DNA from 4 places in the Rhizobium sp. AN5 genome. Region 2 is predicted to be linked to each of the others. Evidence: riboswitches for the same ligand, from Rfam matches in the RefSeq annotation. Region 2 holds a riboswitch; each other region holds the start of a gene.

Region 1 (7,333 bases), on a different contig from region 2:
GTCGCGGCGCTGTTGCGTGAGATCGGCTTCGAACCCGTTGCCATCGATCAGGAACTTCAGGCCATTCATCGTGCCCAGGCGAAAAATTTCAGTCTGCTGAAAGGCATTTTGCGGGGATTGCAGCACCGTTATGCAGTATGCGCCGTGAAGCCGCACACGTCCGGCAAGGGATAGGGCGACCAAAGCCCCCAAAGCTGCCGCCCAGCTCTCCGTCACCCCGGATGTGATCCGGGGTCCAGTGCGACCAAGTCCTTGATCGCGTAATAATAGTTTCTCACGGCGCAGACGCGCCTTGGCTGGATGCAGGATCTAGTCCGGCATGACGCATGAAAACGCGACGCAGGGACCTCATTTTTCCGCCCGCTCGAATAGCTCCTCAAAGCGCGGCTTCGCCCGGCCGGGGACCTCTACCGTCCTGTAGCTCTGCGGCAAAACCGCGTCCCCCACCTTGATCAGCATGACCATGCCCATGCCGTAATGCGGCGAGCATTTAATGCCGTAAAAGCCTGGCTTTTCGAAGCCGGTCTCGAATTCGTCGTTGATCCGGCTTTTGAAACCTTCAATACCTTCGGGAACCATACCGTCGATCGTCGCGGCATTATGGCTCTTGTGGCTCGGCACGAAGCGCACGCGGTCGCCGGGAGCGATCTCCAGAAAATCGGGCTCGAACACCATGGAGCCCTTTTCGCCCCGGTTCAGCATCTTCACCTCGAAGGTCTCGGCTCCGGCTTGAATGGAAAACCCTGTGGCCACAACCATGGCAAGTCCCGCGGAAACGCAAAGCTTTCGCGCGCCAAAGCGGAGATTTGCAAGTCTTTTCAATTTCATCATCGTGCCGTTGCTTTCCTTGCATGATCGGCCGTCCCGTGGGCCGGCAGAAAACGAATATGTGAAAATCCGCTTTCATCCGTGGTGATGACGGATTGCACCCCGAACACATCGGCGATGGTCGAAGAAGTGAGGACCTCGCGCGGTGGGCCGACAGCGATCATTTCACCCCGATGCATGATGGCGACGCGGTCGCAGAACATGGCAGCGTGATTGAGATCGTGCAGAGCCGCCACAACCGTCAGTCCCTGCCTGCGCACCAGATCGAGCAGGCCGATCTGGTGGCCGATATCGAGATGGTTGGTCGGCTCGTCCAGCAGCAGAATATGCGGCTCCTGCGCCAATGCGCGGGCAATGTGCAGGCGCTGGCGTTCGCCGCCGGAAAGGTGATGCCAGTTTCGCGCGGCCTTGTCCGCCATATCGACATTTCCAAGCGCTGCATCAACGATGGCATCGTCCTTCGGCGACCATGCGGAAAGCGGGCCGAGATAGGGCGTGCGCCCCAGTTCCACGGCCTGCCGCGCGCTGATGCGCTCGGTGGTTTCGGCCTGCTGCTCCACAAAGGCCAGCCTGCGGGCAAGTTCGCGCCGCCCGAATGTGGCAAGCCGTTCCTCACCAAGCATAACATGACCCCGACGCGGCATGCGAATGCCGGCCAGCATGGAAAGCAGCGTGCTTTTACCCGAACCGTTCGGCCCGATGATACCCAGAAACTCGCCCGGGGCGACCTCCAGCGAAACACCGCGCACGATGTCGAGATTGCCGGCATGGAAATGCAGATCGTGGGCGGATAATTTCATGACCGGCCTCTCTTCTGCCCGAGAATGAAGGCGAAGGCGGGCGCGCCGACCAGCGCAGTGATCACGCCGATCGGCAGCACCTGCCCCGGAATGACGGTGCGCGAAAGAATATCTGCGATGATCATGAAAATTGCCCCGGTCAGCGCCGTCACCGGCAGCAACATGCCGTGGCGAACGCCAACGAAGATGCGCGCCGCATGCGGGATGACGAGACCGACAAAGCCGATAGAACCGACCAGCGACACCATGACTGCCGTCATGACAGCCGAAACCGAGATCAGCACCGCATAGACCCGGCGCACCGGAATACCGAGCGAAGCTGCTGCCTGACTGCCGAAAGCGAAAGCATCAAGCGCGCGTGCGTACCAGAGGCACACCGCAAGACCCGCAATACTGACTGGCAAAGCCAGCCAGACATCCGGCCAGCGCACGCCCGAAAGATTGCCCAGCAGCCAGAACATGATGCCGCGCGCCTGTTCGGCATTGGCGGATTTGGTGACGATGAACGACGTCATGGCGTTGAACAGTTGCGAACCGGCGACCCCCGCCAGAATGATGGCGCTGTTGCCGTGCCCTGCCCGCACCGCCAGAAGGCTGACCAGCGAAAAAGCCACAAAAGCCCCGATCAGGGCGCCCGCCGGCATCGTCAGGAACCCCGCCCCGAAGCCCAGAAGCGCCACGGCCACTGCCCCGGTTGAGGCGCCTGCGGAAATACCGAGGATATAGGGATCGGCGAGCGGGTTGCGCAGGAGTGATTGAAGCACCGCACCGGCCAGCGCCAGCGAGGCGCCACAGCACGCGGCAACAACGGCGCGGCTGAGACGGTAACTCCAGACGATGCCCTCATCCAGCGGCTCCAGCGGATAACCCGCATGAAAAACACGATTGGCAATGGTCTTTGCCACCACGTCGAACGGAATGGCAGTCTCGCCGATGGCCGCACCGCCAATCAGCGCGACGAGCAGCAGGGCGAGTGCGGCAAATGCCAGACCCGCCCTGCCAAGATTGACGGAAAGACCGTTCACTTGGCGAGACCGGCTGTGGAAATCGCCTCAGCCAGCGTTTCAATGCCTTCGATCGTGCGGATAGTCGGGTTCATCGCCTGCGCGTCCATTTCGAAGACATGGGCCGCCTTGACGGCGGGCATGATGCTGGCAACCGGATCGGTAGCGAGGAACTTGAGCTTGACGGCGACGTCATCGGCGGGGAAACGCCGGCGGTCCATCTTGCCGGCAACGATCACGGACGGATTGGCCTTGGCGATGGTTTCCCAGCCAACAGTCGGCCATTCCTCATCGCTTTCGATAACGTTCTTCAGCCCGAGCGCGGACATGATGTAACCCGGCGCACCATTGCGGCCCGCCACGTAAGGATCGATATCCAGCTCGGCGCTGGAGAACCAGAAAACTGCTGAAATCTTGCCATTCGCCGAAGCGATCTTGGCGCGGGCGGCTTCCTCACGCTTTTTCAGGTCGGCAACGACTTCCTCGCCGCGATCCTGCACGTTGAAAATTTTCGCAAGGTCGCGGACCTCCTGGTAGATCAGGTCCATGGTGAAAACGGACTTGCGCACGCCGTCGCCGCCGCCGGAATTATCCTTGCCCATGCAATCGGCAGGGGAGGTATAAACGGGAATACCGAGTTCGGCGAATTGCTCCGGTGTTCCAACAACGCCTTCGGGACCGATCTGCCACTGGAACTGCGTCGTCACGAGGTCCGGCCTCTTGCCAACCACCGCCTCGAAGCTCGGATCATTGTCGGCAAGCCGCTCCACCTTGGCATTGGCGTCTTCGTAACCCTTCAGAACCGGGCCGATCCACAGCGCCGTGCCCACCACCTTGTCGGCAACGCCGAGCAGATAGAGAACCTCGGTCGTGCTCTGGCCGACCGATACTGTGCGGGCGGGCGCCTGCTTGAAGGTGATTTCGTGACCGCAGCTATTGATCGTCAGCGGATAGGTGGTTTCGGCAGCCTGAGCGGCACCGGGGGTCAAGGCCGCTAATGCGACAGCCAGAAGACCGGCGGAAACCGGCAGGTGTTTGAAATGAAACATATGTTCTCCAGTCTAAATAAAGTGGCGTGATCCGCAGGCCGCGCGTCAAAACGCGTAGTGACAGAGCGACAACAAGTGTGGAGATGGAGAACGGGACTTTAAATACGTTTCCGCGGACGGAAAGGTCATAATTAGCTCCTCTTCCGGGCATCCCCGCCCGTAACGATGGTCAATATTATGACGGCAGGTCTCCTGGCTCACGAATATGCGCCGTTCATCTGCCTTCCCGCACCTTGAAGGGTGCAGTGGCATGACGCTTTTCAGGCGTCACGAGGATGAACGGCAATCCGCTTACAGTTGCGGGGGCAGCCACGGCATTGGGCGATAGAAATCGCCCGCACCATGTTCCCTATTAATCCCTTTGCCCTTCGGCTTCAGGAACCGTCGCTTTCTGACATAAGGGGCAAGCGACGGGGCGTCAATTGCGATAGTGCTGCAGCTCAGCACAAAGACGGGCCTGCCAGAGCGAAAATTTTTGTAGCACCGGAAGGCGCCGGTTGCGGCGCGTCTTTGGACATGGTGGTAAGAGTTTCAATCACCACCAGCCCGGATTGCGCAATAAAATCAGTAAAGAGACTATTGTCGCTGATGGTGTCGAGGCGCACCAGCTCATCGTCCAGATCGGAAAAATGCCGCCTCACAAGCGCAATCGCATCCATGTCCGCACCCGCAACGACCGGACCGATAATGTGGCCCCGCCCCGCCGCACGGCGCAGCGCAAAAGCGATAAGACGGTCCGCCTCAAACACACCGTAACCCGCATTCTGCGTCAAAAGTCGCTGTAAAACGTTCCGGCGCGAAACGCCAAAAGCCGCCCGGTCTAGTTCCACCACATCAGTCAGATGACCTGCGGATAACGGCTCTATTTGTTGTTTTCTGCCGGGCGGCGGTATCTCGAAAAGGCAATTCGCCCTTCCCCGGAAGAGATATACTTTTTCCGCATCGCCGGCAAAGCCCAACCTTGAAAACAGCCGCCGCGACGCTCCCGTCGCGTTCAACCGCAGGGAGACAGCGGGGAATGTCGCGACAAGTTTCTGCACCAGCCATGGTGCTACGCCCTGCCCCTGCAAACGGGGGGAAACAATGACCATGCCAAGCGTCGCAAACCCCTGATCATAGGGAAAGAGCATCGCGGTTGCGACAACACGGTCGATCTCATCGAGCGCAGCAAGACCCACGCCGCATTGCCGCAGAAAACACCATTCATTCGCGTGATATCGCCATCCGACGGCCATGGAGAGTGCATGCAGATGATCGGCATCCACCTCCGCGATATCCACGGTCCGCAGTTCGAAACTATCGACTTTGAGCAGGTCCATAACCAACGGCCCTCATCCCCTACGGCTCACAACCTTCATCCGGTCCCGGCCTAGCCCACGACATCCGACGGTAGCCGGTTACGCCAGCACGAATTTTCTGAAAGCACTGGAAGGTCACAACAATCTACCGAAATCATCCGCATTTCAGCAGATAAACGTCGCAGTCCATTCTAAGCTTTCGGGATGACAATCCGGTCAGCGGAGACGACCATTGAACGCAATCGAAATCCTTGAGCGTCTCGTCGGTTTCCCGTCGGTCGTCGGAACCGCCAATGGCGATATTGCCGGCTGGATCGCCGATTATCTTGAAAGCCACGGCGCGAAAGTATCGCTGCTTGCGGGACCGGAGGGCGACCGCGCCAATCTCTTCGCCACCTTCGGCCCGGCCGATCGCGCCGGATATGTTTTGTCCGGCCATATGGATGTCGTGCCCGCCAGCGAGCCGGAATGGTCTTCCGATCCCTTTACGCTGCGGGCGGAAAATGATCGTCTCTACGGGCGCGGAACCACCGACATGAAGGGTTTTCTGGCCACGGTTCTCGCCGCGGCACCTGCATTTGCGCGCATGGCGCTGAAACGTCCCGTGCATATCGCCTTTTCCTATGACGAGGAGGCGGGTTGCCGTGGCGTTCCGCATCTTCTCGCCAGATTGCCTGAACTGTGCGCCCAGCCGGCGGGCGCAATCATCGGCGAGCCCAGCAATATGCGGGCGGTTCGTGCGCACAAGGGTAAAGCAGCAGCTCGCATTACCATCCGTGGCCGTTCCGGCCATTCGTCACGCCCTGATCAGGGGGTGAATGCCATTCACCTGATGACCGGCATCATGGCAAAGGCCGTGGAGACGACACATGAGCTGACGAAAGGCCCCTTTGAAGCGACCTTCGAGCCGCCCTATTCCTCGCTGCAGATCGGCACGATGAAGGGCGGCCAGGCGATCAACATCATCCCCGATTTCTCGGCCATCGAGCTGGAAGCGCGGGCAATTTCCGGCACATCGCCGCTGGAACTGCTCGGGCCGGTTCGCGCAAGCGTCGAGGCTCTTGCAGCAAAGGGTGTCGATATCGAATGGACGCCTATGAGCGATTACCCGGCGCTTTCGCTTGCAGCCGATGCTCCGCTTGTTCTGCTTCTGGAGGAATTGACCGGCACCCCCTGTCTCGCCGCCGTCAGCTACGGCACGGAGGCGGGGCTGTTCCAGGCGGCAGGCATCGACGCCATCATCTGTGGGCCGGGGGATATCGGCCGCGCCCACAAGCCGGACGAGTTCATAACGACGGGCGAACTTTCGGCCTGCCAGTCGATGCTGGAAACACTCGCAAGCCGCTGTACGGCTTGAACCTTCGGGAAGCATAGATTTCAGATGACGTTTCTCTTCAATTCCGACGCCAAGCGTGGCGAAATTTTCCGGCAGGCTCTGGCCGCAGAACTGCCTGATCTGCCGTTTTCGATGGATGCGTCAACTGTCGATCCCGACGCAGTCCGTTACCTCATCACCTGGACGGTACCACAGGACATTGCCCGATATCGCAATCTCGAAGTCCTGTTTTCGATCGGCGCGGGTGTCGACCAGTTTCACATCGAGGCGATCCCTCAGACGGTAAAGGTCGTACGCATGGTGGATGAGGGCATCATCCGCATGATGCAGGAATATATCTGCCTCGGCGTACTTTCCCTTCACCGCAACCTGCCGGTCTATTTAAACCAGCAGCGCCAGCAACTGTGGAATGCCCTACCCCAGCGTCAGGCTGAAGAGTGCCGGGTGGGCGTTCTCGGCCTCGGCATGCTGGGCGTTGCGGCGCTGGAGCGGCTGAAACCTTTCGGCTTTCCGCTTTCCGGCTGGAGCCGCTCACCGCGTCAGATCGATGGCGTCACCTGCCATCATGGCGACGACGGCCTCAAAGCCATCCTCTCCACCAGCAATATTCTCGTCTGCCTGCTGCCTCTCACCGACGAGACCACCGGGCTTCTGAACGCCGAGCGTCTGGGGATGCTTCCCGAAGGGGCGGGGCTGGTTCACGCCGGGCGCGGCAAACAGCTCGATCACGACGCTTTGCTCGATGCACTCAACAGCGACAGGCTTTCAGGTGCGGTGATTGACGTTACCGATCCGGAGCCCCTGCCCAAAGACCACCGCTTCTGGACCCACCCGAAAATTCTCCTGACGCCGCATGTTGCCAGCGTCACCCAGCCCCATTCCGCTGCCCGCACCGTCGTCGAAAATATCAAACGATACGAATCCGGTCTCGAACCGCTCGGCCTCGTTGACCGTAGCCGCGGATATTGATCCTACCGTTCCAAGAAAGGACACCCATGTCTCTCCTCAAGACCATCGA
Region 2 (7,333 bases):
GCAAGATCGACGCCGGCGGGTGAGGGCGCGATGCTGCCCCAGGCGTGCAGGGCATTGGCGGACAGGGTTTTCGACAGGGGTTCGGGCAGGGATGCGGCAATCTTGTCGCTGACCTTTTTGGCCGCCTGCCGCAATTCGGTATCGCCAGTGCGCGCGACCATGGCGAGTGCAAGCACGATCGCCTCCGTCTCCTCGATGGAAAACATCAGCGGCGGCAGGTTGAAGCCGGGACGCAGGATGTAACCGACGCCGCGTTCCCCTTCGATCGGCACGCGCATGGTCTGAAGGGCCGAAATATCGCGATAGACCGAGCGCACCGTGACCTCCAGTGCCTCGGCAATGGTCTGCGCGGTGATCGGCCTGCGCGCCACCCGCAGGATCTGGATGATCTCGAACAGTCTCGATGCCTTGCGCATTGCCGTTTTCCCGGAGGTTTCCCAACGCAACTGACACAACGCTGTCAGTTGGCTTTTCCTATAAGCAGCAAAACACATTGAGAAACATGAGTTTTCCCGAATGTGTAGCAAACTGTCTTGGGAGATACTGACATGAGTTACGCCGAAAATCTCTGGCTTTTCTTTCTGGTCCTGTTCGGCATCATCATCCTGCCGGGCATGGATATGCTGTTCGTGCTGGCAAGTGCGTTGACGGGTGGCAAAAGAACCGGGCTTTCCGCCGCAAGCGGCATGAGCGCCGGCGGCATGGTGCATTCGCTCTACGGTGCGTTGGGCGTCGGCATGCTTGCCGCCTGGATGCCGTCGCTGTTCCTGCCGCTGCTGGTCGCCGGTGCCGCTTACATGGTCTGGATCGGCGTCGGCCTGATGAGCAGCGCTATCACTGTCAATGGCGATGAGGCACAGGCGAGCGCCTCTGTCAGAAAGGCGTTCTGGCGGGCCGTGCTCACCTGCCTTTCCAATCCGAAAGCCTATCTCTTCATGATGGCGATCTATCCGCAATTCCTCAAACCCGACTATGGTCCAATCTGGATGCAGGGGCTGGTAATGGGCGCGATGGTGGCCATCACGCAGTTCACGGTCTATGGCGCTCTGGCGCTGACGGCGGATAAAAGCCGGGCATGGCTCGTTTCCTCGCCTGCCGCGACGATTTTCATCGGCCGCGCCGCTGGTTTCATGCTGATTGCCGCAGCCCTGGTTACGCTTTGGGAAGCACTCTCCTAGACTTCTGTTTTCTTGGGGAAATTCACTGCAATGTGACTTCTTTTCGCCATGCGGAAAGGGCATCCTCGCGCCGTTCATCGCGCGTTCGGCATCTGCCGGAATCAAGGAGAAAGTGTATGAAACTGAAAACCATCGCGGCGGCCATGCTTTTCGGCTGTCTTTGCGCCGGAGCGGTCTACGCTGCCGGCGAAGTCGAAAAACGTGAAGGCATGATGAAGCAGATCGGCGGCTCCATGGGTGCGCTTGCTGCCATCTCCAAGGGCCAGAAGCCTTATGACGCCGAAGTCGTAAAGGCTGCCGTGACGACCATCAGCACCAACGCCAAGGCTTTCCCCGACCAGTTTCCCCCAGGCAGCGAGACCGGCAGTGCTGCGGCACCCGCGATCTGGGAAAATTTCGATGACTTCAAGTCCAAGGCCGCCAAGCTCGGTGCCGATGCGGACAAGGTCCTCGCCAGCCTTCCGGCCGATCAGGCAGGTGTCACCACCGCCATGCAGACCCTCGGTGCCGATTGTGGTGCCTGCCACCAGACCTACCGTCTGAAGAAATAATCCTATTAAGAACGCCGCTTCACGGCGGCGTTTTTTCAGCGGGAATGACGCCTGATCTCATCAGGTGATAATGGGGAGAGGGGTCATGGCCTCCATTTGGACGAAGCTCGCGGGCGGGATCGCGGTGGCGGCCATTGCCGGTTTCGGCATTTTCGCCTGGGTGACCGCGCCTGTGCGTCAGGCACCCAGCCACTGGGTGAGCCTTGGCGAGCCGGACCTTGCCAATGGCGAAACGCTGTTCTGGGCGGGCGGCTGCGCAAGTTGCCATGCGGCACCAGATGCCAAGGGCGATGCGCTTTTGACGCTCTCGGGCGGGCAGGCGCTGAAAAGCCCCTTCGGTACCTTTCATGTGCCCAATATTTCCTCCGATCCTCAGCATGGCATTGGCGGCTGGACGCTTTCGGAATTCGGCGATGCGATGACGCGCGGCGTCGGCAAGAACGGCGAACATCTCTACCCGTCCTTCCCTTACGCCTCCTATGCCCGCATGACGCAGAAGGACATCAACGACCTCTTCGGTTATTTGCGGGTTCTGCCCGCCAGCCAGAATGATGCGCCGGATCATGAACTGCCGTTCCCCCTCAACATGCGCATGGCATTGGGCGGCTGGAAATTCCTCTATTTCGATACATCCGCGCCACCCCGCGTCGAGCTTGCCGATGCCAATGCCGAATTGCTGCGCGGCCAATATCTGGTGGAAGGCCCGGGCCATTGCGGCGAATGCCACACGCCGCGCAATGCGCTTGGCGGTTTTCTGGATGGCAAATGGCTGGCCGGTGGTCCCAATCCCGAAGGCGAGGGCCGCATTCCCGATATCACCCCCGGCTCGCAGAGCGTAGGAGGCTGGGAGGCGGCCGATATTGCCAACTATCTGGAAACCGGCTTCACCCCGGAATTCGACAGCGTCGGCGGCTCCATGGTCAAGGTCCAGCAGAACATGGCGCATCTGACGGCCGATGACCGCAATGCGATCGCCGCCTATCTGAAGGCCATCCCGGCGCGGTAGCCCTTTGCCGTCATGTCTGACTTGATCCGGCATCCAGCAACAGTGCGCAATTCTCACGCCGGCCTGCCATTGACTCCCACCCGCACCCATCGGATAACGATCGTGTGATGGTTCCTTCCGGGCGTTCCGGAAGGTGAAAAGGGAACACGATAGGGAGACATCCTCATTCGTGGCTGCCCCCGCAACTGTGAGCGGAGAGCCTGAAACGAAATGCCACTGGTAAGCATCTCGCCGGATATGGGCGAGGGCAATGCCGGGAAGGTGTTTCAGGTTTTGACCCGTAAGCCAGGAGACCTGCCATCACGGAAATGTCCATGCCGGCGGGGTGTCCGGAAGAGCGGAATTTCAGGGTGGTTGCGCTTGAACGTGCCGCCCTGTGTCAGTCTCGTATCCCCGTGGTGAAGTGTATCGCATGCGGCTGCACGGCGTTTTGCCGTTCCGCCGCGTCTAAAGGCGCGGGGTCGCGCCGTAAGAGGGGTCACCATGTCCATCAACCAGAATACGGCAAATGCCGCCGTTTCAGCAAAAACGGGCAGCTTCGCGCAATCGCTGACGGCGATCGTGCTTGGCCTGTTCGTCGTCGGTTTTGTCGGCTTTTCGCATGTGGAAGCCGTTCACAACGCCGCGCATGACACACGTCATGCCAATGCTTTCCCTTGCCATTGAGGGGGAAAGCATGTCGTTCTTTCGCAATATCGTTTTTACCGCCGTCCTCGTCGGCATCGTTGGCGGCTTCGCCGTTTCGGCCATGCAGGCTTTCGGCACCACGCCGCTGATCCTGAAGGCGGAAGCCTATGAAAATGCCGGTGGCGAAGCGCCCCATAGCCATGATGCTCCGGCCACGACCGGTGCTGCCATTCCCGCGCACGAACATAGTGAGGAAGCCTGGTCTCCGGCAGACGGCTTCGAGCGCACCGCCTATACGGTAGCCGCCAACGTGCTGACCGCCATCGGTTATGCGCTGGTGCTCACCGGCCTCATCTCGCTGCGCGGCACCAATGCCGGCTGGCGCGAAGGCCTTTTGTGGGGTGTGGCCGGTTTTGCCGCCGTCATGCTTGCGCCGATGATCGGCCTGCCGCCGGAACTGCCGGGCAGCCCGGCCGCCGCGCTTGAGGCGCGTCAAATCTGGTGGCTTTCGACGGTTGCCGCGACCGCAGGCGGCATTGCGCTGATCGCATTCCGGCGCGAACCCTGGGCAATCGTGCTCGCACTGGTGTTGATCGTTGCTCCACATGTGGTGGGCGCGCCCCTGCCGCCGGAAGGTGAACATGCGCTGGCACCGCTGCCGCTGGAACGACAGTTCATCGTCGCCGCCACCGTGACCAGCTTTGTCTTCTGGGCCTTGCTCGGAACATTGAGCGCGTTTTTCCTGAAGCGCTTCCAGTCGGCTTGAAACCATGCAGGACGCAGCCGAATGGAGTGACGAACTCGATGCGCTGCGTTTTGCCGTTCCCGGTCACGGCGCTTCCTGCGCCGTGCATCGCCTTGCTTTCAAGGCAGTCCTCGGCGTCAGCCCGGAACGGGAAGCGGCGCTCGCCTATTTTCATGAGAATGAGGCTGCCTTTACGGCCGCAGCCCTTGCCAAAATAAAACGCTCGGCTTTGCCGGCCGGTCGCAGTCTGCATCTCAACAGCCGCGATATCCGCCGTGCGATTGCGGGGGAGGGAGCGGAGCCTGCGCCCCGCGCGTGCAGGGTGCTTGATCGCGGGTAATGCGCGATATTGTCCGGACGCTCATGCTTTGCGCGCCCTCATTCCTGTGACAGGCACAGGAATGAGGATGAGAGGATCCGCAAAACTCTCGACACCAAGGTGAGCTTCACCGGTGTTCCGCCGCAAAAATTCCAAGTTCCGCCTCGGCTTCCGGACCAAAGAGGCCGAGGTGTTTCAGAATTTCCACAGCGAAACTGACCGGTGCACTGCCGGCTGCGGTTACGATACCGCCATCGCTGACCGCCTTCGGCTGGTCGCGATAGAGCGCTTCGCCGCGATAGGACGGATAGGCCTTGTGCGAGGCGAGCGAATTGCCGGTATGGGCGACGTCATCAAGGGCGCCCGTGCCTGCAAGCGCGCTGGCAGCCGCGCAGATGCCGGCAACCAGTCGGCCCTTCTCGCGAAACCGCTGTACCAGCCCGCCAAGATCGACAGCCGTTCCCTTTTCCCAGCTGAGGCCGCCGGGAATGACGAGCGCATCGATGTTAGCAGGATCAAGCGCGTCATAGGATGTGTCGGGCGTAACGTTGAGCCCGCCCATTGAAACCACGGGCCGGCCGTCCGGGGTTGCGTAAACGATCTCGACGCCGAGATAGCCGCGCGCGGCGGCGGCAAGCAGCGCCGGTTCCCAGTCAGCAAAATCCTGCGCAAGCGCAATGGCAATCCGTGTCATGGCCGTCTCCGAAGGTTGCAATCAGGCGATAGACTGCATGTAGCGCATGCCGGTGACCGGGCGCGGCGCGAAATCCATGCTTTCGTAGAAACGATGCGCGGCGACATTGCCGGTCGTGGCGCTGACGGAAAGATAGTCGCAACCGAGGCGCTTGGCGATATCGCGGGCGCGGGAAACCAGGTGCTGGCCGGTGCCATGGCCGCGGTGACCGTCACGCACGAAAAGATGGTGCAGCTCAAGCCCGCGGCGGCCTTCCTGCGCCCTGTAGAGCGGCAGCATCAGGGCGTAACCGATCAATGCGCCGTCGGCTTCCGCCACCAGCCCATGCACCCAGGGAAGCGGGCCGAACAGGTCGCGTTCCAGTTTCGCCGGCGTAATCGCCGCCGCATCGCCATGAAAGGTGGCAAGCAGGGTGATCATCTCATTGAGCTCAGGCAAATCGGTCTTGCGTGCGCCACGAATGATGACGACGGGCGGTCTTTCCAGCGTAAGGGAACTGTCTTCGGTCATTTTTCTGGTCCTTCGGTTTTATCGGTGCCGTCAGGACGCTTGAAAAACAACAAAGCCGCCTGACGGCGGCTTGTTGACAAAATGATCTGTCGAGCCGCCCTTTACAGGTAGGCCCAAAAGTACGAGCAGGAGATGGGTGCGCGTTCGTTGATCATGTCCATGCAATGCGCTCGAATCTGAAATCTGTCAAGCCTGCTCTTCAGCCTCAATGCTCCCCTTCGCACATGCCATGGTCGGAAAGCGCGCGGATGACGTAACAATCCTCGATCGAATGACCATGGCAATGGGAGACGATACGTTCCAGCTCATGCTCGAGCTTCTTGAGGCTGCTGATTTTTTCGCGCACATGGGCGAGGTGTTCGGCGGCAATGCGGTCCGCACCCTCGCACGGCATTTGCCGGTGCTGGCTGAGCGCGATCAATTCTCTGATGGCGTCGATATTGAGCCCGATATCGCGGGCATGGCGGATGAAGGCCAGCCTTTCGAGATCGGATTTTTCGTAACGGCGCTGGTTGCCTTCCGAGCGGTCTGCCTCGCGGATGAGGCCCATCTGCTCATAATAGCGGATCGTCGGAACCTTGACGCCGGTACGTTTGGACAATTCACCGATGGACAGCATTGCCTTCTCCATATCCTCAAGAGCAGCCGGGACAAGAACGAACCGGATGCTCTAGTCTCTAGAGATATAGCTTTTCAGCCTGCCGTTCAATGGGTGTCAGGCGGCAGCATCCACGCCGAGTGCCTGCGCCAGGGCTTTGAGAACTTCTGTCTCGATGCTGGCGGCGGCGTCAGGCTGCGCGGATGCGGCGATCTCTACCGCCGGTTCGGTTCTGGCCTGTGCGCCGCTGTCGAGGTTCCAGAGTGCTGCGGCAAGGCCGGCGGAAACGCTGGCGGCGGCAGGTGCGGCGGAAACGGCAACGCTCTCGGCGCTGGAAATCGCGCGGTGTGCCGCCCGTGTCAGTTCCAGCAGGGCCTCGGTGGTTGCATTGGTTTCCCTGGTCTTCGTCGGCTCAAGGGTCCGGACCGGAGTTGCGTAGTAGCTGCTGGTTGTTGCTGCGATAGTCGTCATGACTGAGTCCCCTAAGTTTCATGGGGTATTTTTAGGGGTCGAAACATTCGCGAAGATTGCGTCGCGCAGGGCTTGAACCGAAAAACATCGCAATATAGTATACCCCCCTATAGTATATGAGGTACTCATGTCCCATACGATCCGCAACAAGGAGAAGCTTCTCGCTCGCATCCGTCGCCTCAAGGGGCAGATGGAGGCGGTGGAGCGTGCCCTGGACGATTCCAAGCCCTGCGGCGAGGTGCTGCAATTGCTGGCCTCGGTGCGCGGTGCGCTCTCAGGCCTGACGGGGGAGGTGATGCAGGAACATCTGCATGAGCACGTCGTGCACGCCGAAAATGAAGACGAGCGGGCGCGTGCGGCGGAAGAGCTGGCCCAGGTGCTGAAGACCTACATCCGCTAGCCTCTCTCCCAAAAGTGTCCGCGGCTTTGGGAAAAGACATGCGTGAAACAGAATATTCCAGGATCGAACAGGATTAGCGACATGACGACGACATCCGAATTTCCCGCAGCGTCCGGCCACGACCATGTTTTCCTCGGCCGGAACCATGAGCGTAACGAAAAGCGCGTGTGGATGGTGATTGCGCTGACCACCGTCATGATGGTGGCGGAGATCGTCGCCGGCCACTGGTTCGGT
Region 3 (7,333 bases), 800 kb from region 2:
TGTCGCCATGGGCGCGAACAAGGACAACATCTGGGTCCACGATATCGAGGGTCTCGTCTATGAGGGCCGTAACACGCTGATGGACGAGTGGAAGGAAGTCTACGCGCAGAAGACCGACAAGCGGGTTCTGGCCGACTCCATCGACGGCGCCGATGTCTTCCTCGGCCTTTCGGCGGCAGGCGTGCTGAAGCCGGAACTTTTGGAGCGCATGGCGGAAAATCCGCTGATCCTGGCACTTGCCAACCCCAATCCGGAAATCATGCCGGAAGTGGCCCGTGCTGCCCGCCCGGATGCGATGATCTGCACCGGCCGTTCGGATTTCCCGAACCAGGTCAACAACGTGCTGTGCTTCCCCTATATCTTCCGCGGCGCGCTGGATTGCGGCGCAACCACGATCAACGAGGAAATGAAGATGGCCGCCGTGCAGGCCATCGCCGAGCTTGCCCGCGAGGAAGTCTCGGAAGTCGCCGCCAAGGCCTATAGCGGCGAAACGCCGATCTTCGGCCCGAACTACCTCATTCCCTCGCCTTTCGATCCGCGTCTCATCCTGCGCATCGCACCGGCCGTTGCCCGTGCTGCCGCCGCAAGCGGTGTCGCCGCCCGGCCGATCAGCGATTTCGAAGCCTATCTCGACCAGTTGAACCGCTTCGTCTGGCGCTCCGGCTTCATCATGAAACCGGTCTTCAACGCCGCCAAGGTCGCCGAAAAGAAGCGCATTATCTTCGCTGAAGGCGAAGACGAGCGCGTGCTGCGCGCCGCCCAGGTGCTTCTGGAAGAAGGCACCGGCATCCCGATCCTCATCGGCCGCCCGCAGATCATCGAAACGCGCCTGAAGCGCTTCGGCCTGCGTATCCGCCCGAATACCGATTTTGCCGTGGTCAATCCGGAAGACGATCCGCGTTACCGCGATTACGTCGATGATTATTTCGCCCTCGTCGGCCGCGCCGGCATCAACCCGGAGGCGGCCCGCACCATCGTGCGCACCAACTCCACGGTCATCGGCGCGCTGTCGGTGAAGCGTGGTGAGGCGGATGCGCTGATCTGCGGTCTGGAAGGCCGTTACGACCGGCACCTGCGCGACGTGAACCAGATCATCGGCAAGCAGGAGAGCGTTCGCTCGTTCGCAGGCCTCAGCCTGCTCATCACCCAGCAGGGCGCGCTGTTCCTTACCGACACCTTCGTCAACAACGATCCGACCTCCGAAGAAGTGGCTGAAATGGCCATTCTCGCGGCAAAGGAAATCCGCCGCTTCGGCATCACGCCGAAGATCGCGCTCGCCAGCCACTCCAATTTCGGCTCGCGCGATTCGGAAAGCGCCCGCAAGATGCGCCGCGCCCTGAAGATCGTGCAGGCAGCGGCACCCGAACTGGAAGTGGACGGCGAAATGCAGGGCGGCTCGGCACTTTCGGAAGCGCTGCGCAAGCGCGCCATGCCCAACAGCGTGCTGACCGGCGAAGCGAACCTGCTGGTCTTCCCGAACCTCGATGCCGCAAACATCACGCTCGGCGTCACCCGCACGCTGACGGAGGGCCTGCATGTCGGCCCCATCCTGCTTGGCACGGCACTTCCCGCCCACATCCTGTCGCCCAGCGTCACCTCCCGCGGCGTTGTCAACATGGCGGCCTTTGCCGTCGTGCAGGCATCGCACCCTTCGGTGTGATGAAGGCGCATTAACGCAGTTTTGAACATGCTGTTGCCGCATTGCGGCAACAGCTTATGTTATCTTCCTGAAACACGGATTTCCCGAAGCATAACACCCTCGCCACCGGCCGGGGACATCGAACGGATCGCACCATTGACCCGGCGCCGCAGCATTATCGGCCTCCTGCTTCCCCTTGTTTTCATCGCCCCGGCCGCTGCTTTCGCGGATCAGGTCTGCGATACGCTTTATGCGCAGCTGCGCGAACCGCCGCGTGTCATCGGCAACACCGCCGAGGTACGGCGTTACGCCAATGCGCTCACCCGCCAGAACATCGAGATCCGCAGGATCAGGAACGATCTGCGCCGTTACGGCTGTTCATCCGCAAGCGTCACCGTTTATGGCAGCCCGAATGCCGAACTCTGCGCGGAGATCAGCGACGCGATGGCGGATGCGCAGAGCGAACGCGATGCCATCATCCGTGATCGCGACGATGCCATGGCTGCCCAGGGCAGCGATGATGGCGACATCAGACGCCAGCGCATTCTCGCCGCCCTTGACGCCAATGGCTGCAGCGCCATTCCGGAAACGGAAGCGCGCCAGCCGACGGCCCCCGATGTGACACGTTATCCCGACGCCTTCGACCAACAGGGCAATCCGCCGGGACAGGCAGGGCTTTCGCCCTACCCCAATGCCGCTGCGGAAGGCGGGCTCCGGACGCTGTGCGTGCGCACCTGCGACGGCTCGTTTTTCCCCATCGCTTCCAATGCCTCGCCGCTCGATTTCCGTGCGCAGGCCGAACAATGCCAGAAAATGTGTCCGGGTACGCAGACGGAGCTTTATTTCCACTCCATGACGGAGCAGGAAACGGCTGACATGGTCTCGGCTGAAACGGGAAAGCCCTACAAGGACCTGCCGACCGCCTTTGCCTATCGAAATGCATCAACCAAAGCCCCAGGCTGCGCCTGCAACATGGCCGCCTATCACGAGGAGATGAAGCAGCAGGAGGCTGCGCGGCCGGAAGCTGAGAAACCCTATTCCAGCATCACGACCATTCCATCACCGCAAGGTGACACCCCTCAGAAACCCACCGAACTGCAGCAGGCCGCAAAACCGCCGGAACAACCGGTTCCGGAACGCGACTATGACCCGAACAACAGCAAGGTCCGCGTCATCGGCCCTAAATTCCTGCCCGACCAGACAGGCCGGATCGACCTGAAAAACCCGGCGCTGAAGGGCATTCAGCCGCAGCAATAGCTCCTATCAAGCACCCGGTATGGAGTTGGCAACGCTCTGTCTCACTCACAAGACGGTCGCGTCTTCTCTTTACCGCCCACCCCAGCGATTGCGAAACACCAGTTCCTCCAGCGGCACGCGCTGGCGCCAACCCTTCACCGCCAGTTCCGGCTCGGTATAAAGTGTATCGACGCGGCCGAGGCATAGCCAGGCGACGATCTCGATATGGTGGGGGATTTCCAGAATGGTGCGAATGTCGCTGTCGTGGAAAATGCTGACCCAGCCGACGCCGATGCCTTCGGCGCGCGCTGCAAGCCAGAGGTTCTGGATGGCGCAGACGGTGGAATAGACATCGGTGCGCGGATTGTGGGTACGGCCCAGCACCACCTTGCCGCCACGCGTCGGATCGCAGGTGACGCAGATGCTGAGCGGCGCCTTGCGGATGCCCTCAAGCTTGAGGCTGCGGTAAAGCGCCTGCTGCTCCCCCTCGAACATCGCCGCCGCCTCGCCATTGGCGCGGCTGAAGGCAACCCAGGCTGCCTGCCTGACCGCACCGTCAGTGACGAGCGTGAAATTCCACGGCTGCATGAAACCGACCGAGGGCGCGGAATGCGCCGCCTTCAGCAGGCGCTCGACCACATCTTCCGGCAATGGATCCGGAAGGAACTGATCACGCACATCACGGCGGGTTTCGATCGCACGGTAGATCGCCTCTCGCTCCCCCTCGGAAAACGGGTAGGCGGGCGAAAGCGCGTGATCAAATGCATTGCCGTCGAGCAAACTGGTCGCGAGTGGATCGGTCGGCATCGTCTATCCCCAACAATGCTGGCGCGCTGCCACGAAAACCGGCTCCGGTTTTCGCCTGCACAACGCGCTGCTGCAACAACCCGCCGCCGTCCACGCGGTCTGGTCTATCCTGTCAGGCCGGTCTTCTGACTCGGCTTCATCCGCCCGCTTTCGCCTTCCCGAATGGATTCAGTGGCATCTAGAAAAAGGGCATCCGCCTCACAGCGCTGGGCACGTTCCGGTCTTGCACCGGATTCCCGATTCTCCCGCCGTAAAAGGCGGGCACCTGACGAAGACGCTTATGAGCAACAAAGCTTGCAAATACAAGTATCTTGCGCAGTGATGCGGCAATGTGACCGTGGCCACCTCACCTGCGTTATTGCGGCCTTGAGCCGGAATTCCAACCAGCTCAGCTCTTTCGGCTGAAAAGCGGCCTTTCGCCGCGCAGACGCGCGCCGGCTGAAGCACCCCTACCGCATCACCAAACGGGAAAATACCGCACATAAGCGAACTCATCCCCGTCAGGTGACCAGTTGGGCGAATTCATCGTTCCCTGCCCGCCGAAAAGGTCAAACAGCGTTTCGGCATTGCCGCCATCCATATCCATCAGCCGCACGCGCACGTTGAGGTCGCGCGGATGGTCGAAGACATCGGCGTCATAAGAGACGAAGACGACCTTGTCACCGTTGGGGGACGGATGCGGGAACCAGTCGCCGTAGGCGCTGTCAGTGATACGCTCGACGGCCGAGCCATCCACCCGCACGCGCCAGATCTGCATCTGGCCGGTGCGGCTGGAGTTGAAATAGATCCATTCTCCATCCGGCGAATAATCCGGCCCGTCATTGCGGCCCTCACCACGGGTAAGGCGTGTCTCAACGCCGCTGTCTATGTCCATGGAATAGATATCGAAAACCTGATCGCGAATGCCGCAATAGGCGAAACCTTTCCCGTTCGGCGACCAGCCGTGCCAGTAGGACGGAAGGTTCTTCGTCATCAGCCGCGGCGTTCCGCCCGTCGATGGCAGCAAATAGATGGCGCTCTTGCCGAACTCCACCTTGTCGGAAATGGCATAAAGCGAACCGTCAGGCGAAATGCCGTGGTCGTTGTTGCAGATTGTCGCAAAGCCGGTATCGACCTTTTCCGGCGAAGGGTCGCCGGCAAGTGACAGGCGGTAAAGCAGGCCATCGCAGTTCAGAAGCAGATATTTCCCGTCCGGCGACCAGTTCGGCGCCTCGAACAGCTCCGGCGTCTGCCAGACCACCCGCATCTGCCGGGTGCGGATGTTGAAGATTTCGATGGAACTGCGCATGCTGCCTCCCGGGCCTGTCGATCGTCTGGCGTGGAGCGTTGAATGGCACAAACATTCCGTTTGCATCCACCACCGCCGTGATTATGATCCTATTGCCGCAGGCACCGCCCTGCAAATTCAAATAGGAAAAAACAGCAGCGTTCCGGCACCGCCCGCACCCCTGCCAGTTTCTCCCAGATCCGAGGTTCCGCGATGAATACCATCGCCGATCACGGCATCCGCTTCGGTCGGATCGCCGCAATGCTTCCTGTCAAGAATATCGAAAAGGCCCATGACTTTTATGTCCGTGTGCTGGGCTTCGAAAAGACCTTTGAAAACGGCAACCCTGTCGGTTTCATGATCCTGAAACAAGGTAATGCCGAGTTGCACCTGACATTGCAGTCAACGCACAAACCGGCCCCTTTCAATGTGGCGCATATGCTGGTCAGCGACGTCGACGCGCTGCACGCGCTTTGCAAAAGCCACGGTCTTCGCATCATCAAAAGTCTTCAGGACAAGGATTATGGCCTGCGGGCCTTCGTTTTCGAAGACCCGGATGGCAACCGCATCGATGTGGGGCAGGTTATTTAACGAGATAGGGAAACGGCGCGGCGTGTCCGCGCCGTTGGAGGGAAATGATGTGTCTTCGACATCGATATATGGCGAAGTCGCAACATCCGCACTCCGTCACCCCGAACTAAACCCGGGGTCCAGCAAGCTCCCTCCACGCCCTCCTTCGACTACCTGTCCCTGAACCGGTTGGTAATCGGATAACGGCGATCGCGGCCGAAGTTCTTCTTGGTGATCTTCACCCCGGGCGCGGATTGGCGGCGTTTGTATTCGGCGAGATAGAGCAGATGCTCGATCCGGTGCACCGTCGCGATATCATGGCCACGCACGAGGATTTCCTCGACCGACATTTCCTTTTCCACCAGGCACTCCAGAATATCGTCCAGCACCGGATAGGGCGGCAGTGAATCCTGGTCTGTCTGGTTGGGGCGCAATTCGGCGGATGGCGCCTTGGAGATGATATTGGCGGGGATCACCTCGCCGGACGGCCCGAGCGCGCCCGGCGGCACATGGGAATTGCGCCAGCTGGAGATGGCGTAGACCTGCATCTTGTAGAGGTCCTTGATGGGATTGAAACCGCCATTCATGTCGCCATAAAGCGTCGCATACCCCACCGACATTTCCGACTTGTTGCCTGTTGTCACCACCATCGAGCCGAACTTGTTGGAAACAGCCATGAGAATGGTGCCGCGTGTACGGCTCTGCAGGTTTTCTTCGGTAATGCCTTCTTCCGTACCTTCGAACATTTCCGAAAGCGCCGACAGGAACCCATCCACCGGTTCGGCGATCTGCACGATATCGTAACGGCAGCCGAGCGCTCTGGCGCAATCGGCTGCGTCCTTCAGCGAATCCTCGGAGGTGTAACGATAGGGCAGCATGATGCAGCGCACCCGCTCTTCGCCCAGCGCATCAACAGCAAGCGCAGCGCAGATCGCCGAATCGATACCGCCTGAAAGGCCGAGAACCACGCTCTTGAAGCCGTTCTTGTTGACGTAATCGCGAAAGCCCAGCATGCAGGCCCGGTAATCCGCCTCCTCGCCTTCAGGGATTTTCGAGAAGGGACCGCTCTCGCAGCGCCAGCCTTCTTCGGTGCGTTTCCAGTCGGTGACGGCAAGGGTCGCCTCGAACTGGCTCATCTGGAAGGCAAGGGTCTTGTCGGCATTGAAACCGAAGCTCGCGCCGTCGAAAACCAGCTCGTCCTGCCCGCCAAGCTGATTGGCGAAGACCAGCGGCAAGCCGCTTTCGATCACCTGTTTCAGCGCCACCTGATGGCGCACATCCAGCTTGCCGCGATAATAGGGCGAACCATTCGGCACCAGCAGGATTTCCGCCCCGCTTTCGGCAAGCGTTTCGCACACACCCATATCGTTCCAGATTTCCTCGCAGATCGGAATGCCGATCCTGACACCGCGGAAATTATAGGGACCGGAGATCGAACCTTCGGCGAAAACGCGCTTTTCATCGAACTCGCCGTAATTCGGCAGGTCGATCTTGTCACGCAGCGCGATGATCTTGCCGCCATCCAGAAGCGCAACCGAATTGTGCCGGCCCGTTTCGCCCTGACGCGGAAAACCGATGACGACGCCCGGCCCGCCATCGGCGGTCTCCGCCGCCAGTTCTTCCACGGCCTTCAGGCACGCTTTCAGAAAAGCCGGCTTCAATACCAGGTCTTCCGGCGGATAGCCGGATATGAACAGCTCGGTCAGAAGCAGGAGATCGGCACCCTGCGTCGCCGCATCGGCCCGTGCTTCGCGCGCCCTGGCGAGATTGCCCGCCACGTCGCCAACAGTCGGATTGAACTGCCCGACGGCAAT
Region 4 (7,333 bases), on a different contig from region 2:
GAGAAGTCGGTTATCGCGGCCCAGGCCATGCAATATCCGCAGCTGCGTGTTTTTGTCTGCGACGACACGCGCAGGCCGGAAGTGCGGGACTATTGCGAGACGGTCGGCGTCAATTATGTGACGCGCCCGGACAATAGACATGCCAAGGCGGGAAATCTGAACAATGCACTTCAACACACCAATGCGCTGCCACAGGTTTCTGATTTCATCATGGTTCTGGATGCGGACTTCGCGCCACAGGCCAACTTCCTTCGTCGCGTAACCGGTCTTTTCGCCGATTCCAAGGTAGCGGTTGTGCAGACACCGCAATTTTACTTTAATTGCGACCCAATCCAGCACAACCTCGGCATCCGCAATTCCTTCGTCGATGATCAACGTGTATTCTTTGATGTATTCCAGCCGGCTAAGGACGCGGTCGGTTGCGCTTTCTGCGTCGGGACGAGTTTTGTCGTGCGGCGGGCGGCGGTCAACGAGCTCGGTGGGTTTCCGCATGATGCACTTTCCGAAGATATGCTGCTGACCTACCGCCTGATGGAGCGAGGTTACGTCACACGCTGGCTCAACGAAAAACTCAGTGTCGGTCTATCGGCTGAGGGCCTGCCAGAATATATCACGCAACGCACGCGGTGGTGCCTGGGCACCATTCAGATCGGCCTTCTGCGGACGGGACCATTGTGGCGTGGCAAGTTTACGCTGACACAAAGGCTACATTATCTGCACGGGCTGTTTTGCTGGCTGTCGAAGCCTTTCATCCTCTGCCTGTTGCTGGCACCATCGATCTACTGGCTGACAGGCGTTTCCGCCCTCCAGGCTGACGAGCTGATGTTCATGAAATTTGGACTGTCGTCACTGGCTTTGTTTTGGGCCTACTCCACCTGGATATCGGGAAAACGAACCCTACCGCTGTTCACCGAAGTGACGCATGCGTTGACCGCTGTTCCCATACCATCACGTTGTTTCAGGCTATGCGCAAACCCTTCGGACGTCCCTTTAAAGTCACGGAGAAAGGTGGTGACCGGTCACAGGTGCGCATTCACGGCCCCACAGCGCTATTTTTCGCAATCGTCACCGCCACCTCCGCGGTTTCAGTTCTGCTCGCCGTTTACGCATGGGACGCCCCTGTAGAATTTTCGGCGCGAGATTGTCTCAACCTCATCTGGTCGGCGGTCGCCATGGTGATTGCCTTCACCAGCCTCATCTGCTGCATTGAATTACCACGTGTCGACAAGGAAGAGCCGATCGGCGTGGATCTCGAAGGCCGTTTGCAGTGCGGAAACGAGGTGAAGGCGGTACGGATCGTGGCGCTTTCGACCGAAACCGCGACCCTGGCGGATTTCAACCGGTCTTATGCCGAGGCAGAGTCCCTGTATGTGCCCGATGTGGGCTGGTTGCAGATCGATGCAACGAAGGTCTCGCAAACGCCCGGCAAATTCAGTCTCACCCCTACTGCCGACCAGCATCGTGCAATCTTGAGGCTGCTTTTCCGCAATGCGCCCGAAAATGTCGCGGAACAGGGCGACCTCTTGAAGTCCATGCAGATGTTACTCGCAAGGGCCTTCAGCTGAGACATGCCGCGCGAACACGGGACCGTGCTCGACGTAAACCGCAAGCTAGAGGCGGGCTTGTTTGGAAAAGCGCCTACCAAATGGGAAACTCATGTCTGTCAAATCGATCATCGCGACAGTTCTCATGACCTGCTTCACAACAGGAGTGGTCGCTGGTGGCGATGGGCGCACCGGTTCCGGATCAGTTCGCGACCGCCTTGCTGTGAGCTTGTGTACGGGTCTCGTTGGGAAGATGGACAAATCCACCACCCCCTTCGTATTTCGGAGCTTTGAGCCTGCACCGGGCGGCGAAGCGCTTGATCCCGCTCTTTCAAATGCGGGTTTCACCTATGACAATGCCCTGGCGACGATTGCCCTTTTTTCCTGTGGCAACGATGCCGAAGCAAAAAGGGTTGCCGATGCGCTGCTGCTCGCCGTCAACAACGATCGCTATTACAGCGATGGCCGCCTGCGCAACGCCTACCGTTCCGGCCCCGTTGCGAACGAAAACGATGCTATGCTTTTGCCCGGTTTCTGGAGTGAGGCCAGCAAGACGTGGGTCGAGGATGACTATCAGGTGGGCAGCGCAACGGGCAACCTGGCCTGGGCGGCACTTGCGCTTCTCACTGCCAGTGAACGATCAAGCAATCCGTCGTATGTACAGGCCGCGACCAAACTCATGCGCTGGATCGATGCGCATACGGCGGGCGTCCGCGATATCGGCTACACAGGTGGCACATTCGGTCATGAGCACGCACCGGCCAAACTCGAGTGGAAATCGACGGAACATAATCTCGATGTGTATGCCGTTGCGGGTTGGCTCGCCGAAATTGAGGGAGCGCGCGCCTGGCAGGCGATGCGGGACAAAACACGCAAATTTCTTGATGCGATGTGGAATGAGCAGCAGGGACGGTTTTACGTCGGCAGCCTGCCCGGAAGCGACACACCCAACTCGAGCCAGTCCGGAATAGATTCCGAGCTCTGGCCCATTCTCGCCGTGCCGGAGTTTCGGGGCCGCAGTGGGCGTGTTCTGCACTGGGTTGATCGGCATTATGCGGTCGCGGGAGGTTTTGATTTTAACGACGATCGGGATGGTGTGTGGCTGGAAGGTACGGCCCAGGCCGCGCTGGCATTTCAGCAGGTCGGCGATGCCGAGCGGGCCGAGGCGCTGCTTGCCACCATCGCCGCACAAATATCTCCCGATAACCTGATCTACGCGACAGTCGGGGACGAACTGACGACCGGGCTGATGATCGGGCCGACCTCGACCTTTGCCGACTTCAAATATTTCAGGTTGCCGCATGTCGGGGCCACTGCCTGGGCAATCCTTGCAGCGAAAGGCTGGAACCCTTTTCTTAGAAAAAGCGGTTGTATTCGTCTTTGTGAGGGATAACTGTCCGTCTCGGCGGCAGCAGGAGGATATTGCTCCAGGCCGTTGCGCCGGAGATTGAAAACTGGGACGCATGACGCTGCTGAAAGCGGCGAAAAGCGTAAAACCGCAACGTTGACTGCCGCGCCGAATGCAATCTATTCGGTCGGAACCGGCGATGGAAACGCAGACTTAAGGACATAAAGATATCGTTATATGATGTTGACCGATGACGTGGCTTACAATATGGTCATCACGCCTAAGGTTCCCCAGTCGTTGCACGCAACGTGCCGGGGCTAAGAGGGAAGTCGGTGCTCCGTGTCATGCGGAAAAGCCGACGCTGCCCCCGCAACTGTAAGCGGCGAGCTGAAGTCCAATATGTCACTGGTTTACCCCGGGAAGACGGACGGAAGTGATGATCCGTGAGCCAGGAGACCTGCCTTTGGTGAAATAACGTCCACGGGCGGGGTGTCCCAGTGTGCCGTAGCAAAGGCTGCATTGTCGCGGCCTGTCTTGCTATGCGTCCGCAGACCCATGCCCCCAACTTTATAGGGGCACAACATGTCTCAGACCTGCATTTTTACGATCACGAGCGTACCCTTCGATGAGGACTATCGTCCTTCAGAAAATACGCGCATCACCACCAATTTCGCCAATCTGGCCAGGGGCGAAAAGCGGCAGGAAAACCTGCGCAATGTCATGCGCATGATCGACAGCCGCTTCAACGCCCTCGCGCACTGGGATAATCCCAAATCGGACCGATACTCGGTCGAGTTGGAGATCATTTCGGTCGACATGAGCTTCGATGTCGCGGGTGAAAAATTTCCCCTCATCGAGATACTGAAGACGACGATCATCGATCACAAAACCAGTGAACGTATCGACGGCATTGTGGGGAATAACTTCTCCTCCTATGTGCGAGACTACGACTTCAGCATTGTGCTGCCGGAGCATAACAAGAGCGTTCCTGCCTTCAGCATTCCGGCCGACTTCGGCGACCTGCATGGAAACCTGTTCAAGTCCTTTCTGCGGTCGGATGCCTACCGCTCGCACTTTCGCAAGCCGCCGGTCATTTGCATCAGCGCCTCGACCAGCAAGACCTATTACCGGACCGAAAATCATCACCCCGTGATGGGCGTCGAATACCGGCAGAATGGGTTCTCGTCCACCGACCAGTATTTCGGGAAAATGGGATTGCAGGTTCGCTACTTCATGCCTGCATGCAGCGTTGCGCCGTTGGCCTTCTACTTTGTTGGGGACTTGCTGGGCGACTACTCCAATATTGAGCTAATCGGCGTCATCAGCACGATGGAAACGTTTCAGAGAATTTATCGCCCCGAAATCTACAATGCGAACGCAGCAGCCGGGACATTTTACCAGCCCAACCTGAAGCACCAGGACTATTCGCTGACCCGGGTCATTTACGATCGCGACGAACGAAATCGCTTGGCGGTGGATCAGGGTAAGTTCACCGAAAAACACTTCATCAAGCCATACCGCGCCGTCCTTGAGCAATTGTTTGCTCACCGCCCCGCCTGAGCATCACTTAGAAGAGGTCCCATCGTGAAGAAACTTCTCCCCACATCGACCGCTGGCAGCCTGCCGAAACCCTCCTGGCTTGCGCAGCCCGAAAAACTGTGGTCGCCCTGGAAGCTGGAAGGCGAGGAATTACTGGAAGGCAAGAGAGATGCCCTGCGCCTTTCACTGGACGATCAGCAACAGGCCGGCATCGACATCGTCAGTGATGGCGAGCAAACACGCCAACATTTCGTCACGACTTTCATCGAGCACCTCGACGGGGTCGATTTTGCAAAACGCGAGACAGTCAGAATTCGCGATCGCTACGATGCGAGTGTCCCGACAGTCGTCGGCGCCGTGTCTCGCCAGAAGTCCGTGTTCGTCGAAGACGCCAAGTTTTTGCGCCAGCAGACCAAACAACCCATCAAATGGGCGTTGCCGGGTCCGATGACGATGATCGATACTCTCTTTGACGGCCATTATAAGAGCCGTGAAAAGCTTGCCTGGGAATTTGCCGGAATACTCAACGAGGAAGCAAAGGAATTGGAGGCTGCCGGCGTCGATATCATCCAGTTCGACGAACCTGCCTTCAACGTTTTCTTTGACGATGTGAATGACTGGGGTGTCGCCACTTTGGACAGGGCAATTGAAGGGCTGAAGTGCGAGACCGCCGTCCATATCTGCTACGGTTACGGCATAAAGGCCAATACGGATTGGAAAAAGACACTCGGGTCAGAATGGCGGCAGTATGAGGAAACTCTCCCCAAGCTGCAGAAATCCGGCATCGGTATGATCTCCCTCGAATGCCACAATTCTCATGTCCCAATGGATCTTCTGGAACTTGTTCGAGGTAAGAAAGTGATGGTCGGGGCCATCGATGTGGCAAGCGATACCATCGAAACCCCGGAGGAAGTCGCTGCAACGCTGCGCAAGGCGCTTAAGTTTGTCGACGCAGATAAACTTTGCCCCTGCACCAATTGCGGCATGGCCCCCCTGTCTCGTCGTGTGGCAAGAGACAAGCTGAATTCCTTGAGCGCAGGAGCTGAGATCGTCCGAAGAGAGCTCACTGTTTAGTTTTTTGATAGTCTGAACCTGCGGATGGCAGCCGTTCGCCGCCACCGCGCCCATCGCGACAAACGCTGGGAGACTTACGAATGGCTATAAGGTCACGGCGCGGATCATTCTGACGGCTTCGACGGATGTCCGCCTCTTGGCGCAAAGCCGCCAAGACGGCCTGTTCAAGCCGGCAATTCCGAAGCGCAGGACGTTGCCAGATTAGAAAATTTACACATTCATTCCCCATCAACTGAGGATGTGACGGTTTTCATCCTTTCAAGGCGTAAGACAAGTCGCTTGCCATGGTAATTCCGTCGCTATCCACCGTCCACGAACCCGTATACGTCAAATGGGTGCTGCTTGCTTTGCACTACTGCACTCGATATTCGCGTGGCGCGACACCGAACTGGTTCCGAAACGACCGGCTGAAATGCGAGAGGTCATTGAACCCCCATCGGAAAGCGATCTCTCCAATAGAGCCGCCACCTTTGGCACGGAGATCGTTCGCGCATTTTTGCAACCTTTGCCGAAGCAGAAACTGGCTAAATGTCTCGCCGTTGTCTTCCAGCAGTCGGTGAACATAGCGAACCGAAATGCGGAAATGTTCGGCTGCCTTCGCCGGTGTCAGCGCCGGATCTGCCGCATGCGAAGTGATGTAATTGATCAGGGAAAAAGCGAGCTGATTGCGCAATGTCCCCCTGGCTCGGTCTCCCTCGCGATCGGATACGCCGAGAACCAACGCAACCAGTTCCACCAAATGGTTGGTGATGGAAAAGGACGCGGCGGCGTCTAGATGCTCGGCATTCATCGCAATCGATGACAGATAGTCTGTCGCAAGACGCGCAAGTGGAGCACTGCTGCTTATTTTAGTGGCCATCAGTCTGTCGAGTTGCTTCAGAAGAGGCTGCAGAATTGCCTTGGGAATGCGGAACGAATGCTGGGTCCAACTGTCGCTGCAGTAGTCGTTGATATATGGCTCGGTCGAATCGACGATCGAGAAATCACCGTGCTGCAAAAGCGCTTCCCTGCCGTTCTGCATCATCCGGCAGTGACCTTCCACTTGTAGATTGAGGAAGTACACCTGTTCGGGCATTCGGCTGATTTCCTGCCTGCGGCGATGAATTTTTTGCCTGCTCGACGAAATTGTCGTGACGTTGATCGAGTTTAGCAGCTTGGCACGAACGTGGCCGAAAAACGGGGCATGCCCTTCTGTTGTCGAGTTCAAAGCGACGTATTCCTGGCAGAGCACCTCTTTCCAGAAAGGGAAACGGTCCTTCTGCGGCAATTCGGTTGCGTTCCAGACAGTCATTTCCAGCGCCTCCGTCAGCGACGATTGTCGCAATGGTGAGGCAAAAAACATGCCAAGCAATCATCGTCTGCTGGGACGATCGACCCGAACCTGGGCCATTCCGCAGTCTTCGGGCATGAAGATGATGAACACCTTTATGGCCAGTGTCACTTTGCGCACAGAAACTGTTCACTGTGAGCCAAGACGCATGTTGCGTTGCGGCATAAGCTTGTTTCCGGGAACAAAGACAACAAACAGGAGAAGCTATGCGCAAGCGTCTGATATTCAATTGTTTTACCATGAACGTCCCTTCGCACATCTATCATGGAACGTGGCGGCATCCGAAAAATGAACTGGCCAATTTCAACGATTTCGCAACATGGGCCAACCTCGTCAAGAAGCTGGAGCAGGGCAAATTCGACGCGATCTTCTTTGCCGATATCCTGGGTGTCGATCCCGCCTATGACGGGAAATGGGATACATACTTCCAGCAAGGCCTTCACATGCCTTGCAACGACACCTTCACGCTCTGCGCTGCTCTGGCAGGCGTGACGAAGG

Evidence for each region. A riboswitch is a leader RNA that binds a small molecule or an ion and turns the genes downstream of it on or off. The one in region 2 is predicted to bind cobalamin.
Region 1: linked by a shared signal. The riboswitch ahead of CRP02_RS05770 (ABC transporter substrate-binding protein) and the one ahead of CRP02_RS15410 (CbtB domain-containing protein) in region 2 are both predicted to bind cobalamin.
Region 3: linked by a shared signal. The riboswitch ahead of bluB (5,6-dimethylbenzimidazole synthase) and the one ahead of CRP02_RS15410 (CbtB domain-containing protein) in region 2 are both predicted to bind cobalamin.
Region 4: linked by a shared signal. The riboswitch ahead of CRP02_RS03335 (DUF1852 domain-containing protein) and the one ahead of CRP02_RS15410 (CbtB domain-containing protein) in region 2 are both predicted to bind cobalamin.

The regions. Positions count from the first base shown of each region.
Region 1 covers NZ_OCMJ01000003.1:516,962-524,294, forward strand. The annotation lists gene CRP02_RS05750 (class I SAM-dependent methyltransferase) at 1-174, shown strand, start outside; gene CRP02_RS05755 (pseudoazurin) at 349-831, opposite strand; gene CRP02_RS05760 (ABC transporter ATP-binding protein) at 828-1,628, opposite strand; gene CRP02_RS05765 (FecCD family ABC transporter permease) at 1,625-2,653, opposite strand; gene CRP02_RS05770 (ABC transporter substrate-binding protein) at 2,650-3,681, opposite strand; cobalamin riboswitch at 3,846-4,082, opposite strand; gene CRP02_RS05775 (GNAT family N-acetyltransferase) at 4,122-5,000, opposite strand; gene argE (acetylornithine deacetylase) at 5,212-6,336, shown strand; gene CRP02_RS05785 (2-hydroxyacid dehydrogenase) at 6,361-7,284, shown strand; gene CRP02_RS05790 (cupin domain-containing protein) at 7,311-7,333, shown strand, end outside.
Region 2 covers NZ_OCMJ01000004.1:625,280-632,612, forward strand. The annotation lists gene CRP02_RS15390 (helix-turn-helix transcriptional regulator) at 1-416, opposite strand, end outside; gene CRP02_RS15395 (LysE family translocator) at 549-1,178, shown strand; gene CRP02_RS15400 (c-type cytochrome) at 1,295-1,729, shown strand; gene CRP02_RS15405 (c-type cytochrome) at 1,815-2,735, shown strand; cobalamin riboswitch at 2,827-3,052, shown strand; gene CRP02_RS15410 (CbtB domain-containing protein) at 3,219-3,401, shown strand; gene CRP02_RS15415 (CbtA family protein) at 3,412-4,128, shown strand; gene CRP02_RS15420 (hypothetical protein) at 4,133-4,447, shown strand; gene CRP02_RS15425 (type 1 glutamine amidotransferase family protein) at 4,554-5,120, opposite strand; gene CRP02_RS15430 (GNAT family N-acetyltransferase) at 5,142-5,630, opposite strand; gene CRP02_RS15435 (MerR family transcriptional regulator) at 5,836-6,249, opposite strand; gene CRP02_RS15440 (hypothetical protein) at 6,346-6,699, opposite strand; gene dmeR (Ni(II)/Co(II)-sensing transcriptional repressor DmeR) at 6,827-7,099, shown strand; gene dmeF (CDF family Co(II)/Ni(II) efflux transporter DmeF) at 7,181-7,333, shown strand, end outside.
Region 3 covers NZ_OCMJ01000004.1:1,425,611-1,432,943, forward strand. The annotation lists gene CRP02_RS19530 (NADP-dependent malic enzyme) at 1-1,660, shown strand, start outside; gene CRP02_RS19535 (DUF2865 domain-containing protein) at 1,796-2,896, shown strand; gene bluB (5,6-dimethylbenzimidazole synthase) at 2,966-3,682, opposite strand; cobalamin riboswitch at 3,780-3,966, opposite strand; gene CRP02_RS19545 (TolB family protein) at 4,140-4,970, opposite strand; gene CRP02_RS19550 (glyoxalase superfamily protein) at 5,163-5,540, shown strand; gene CRP02_RS19555 (NAD+ synthase) at 5,690-7,333, opposite strand, start outside.
Region 4 covers NZ_OCMJ01000002.1:510,916-518,248, reverse strand. The annotation lists partial or broken gene CRP02_RS03345 (glycosyltransferase family 2 protein) at 1-1,565, shown strand, start outside; gene CRP02_RS03340 (hypothetical protein) at 1,657-2,937, shown strand; cobalamin riboswitch at 3,159-3,372, shown strand; gene CRP02_RS03335 (DUF1852 domain-containing protein) at 3,475-4,452, shown strand; gene CRP02_RS03330 (methionine synthase) at 4,477-5,505, shown strand; gene CRP02_RS03325 (helix-turn-helix domain-containing protein) at 5,858-6,847, opposite strand; gene CRP02_RS03320 (LLM class flavin-dependent oxidoreductase) at 7,042-7,333, shown strand, end outside.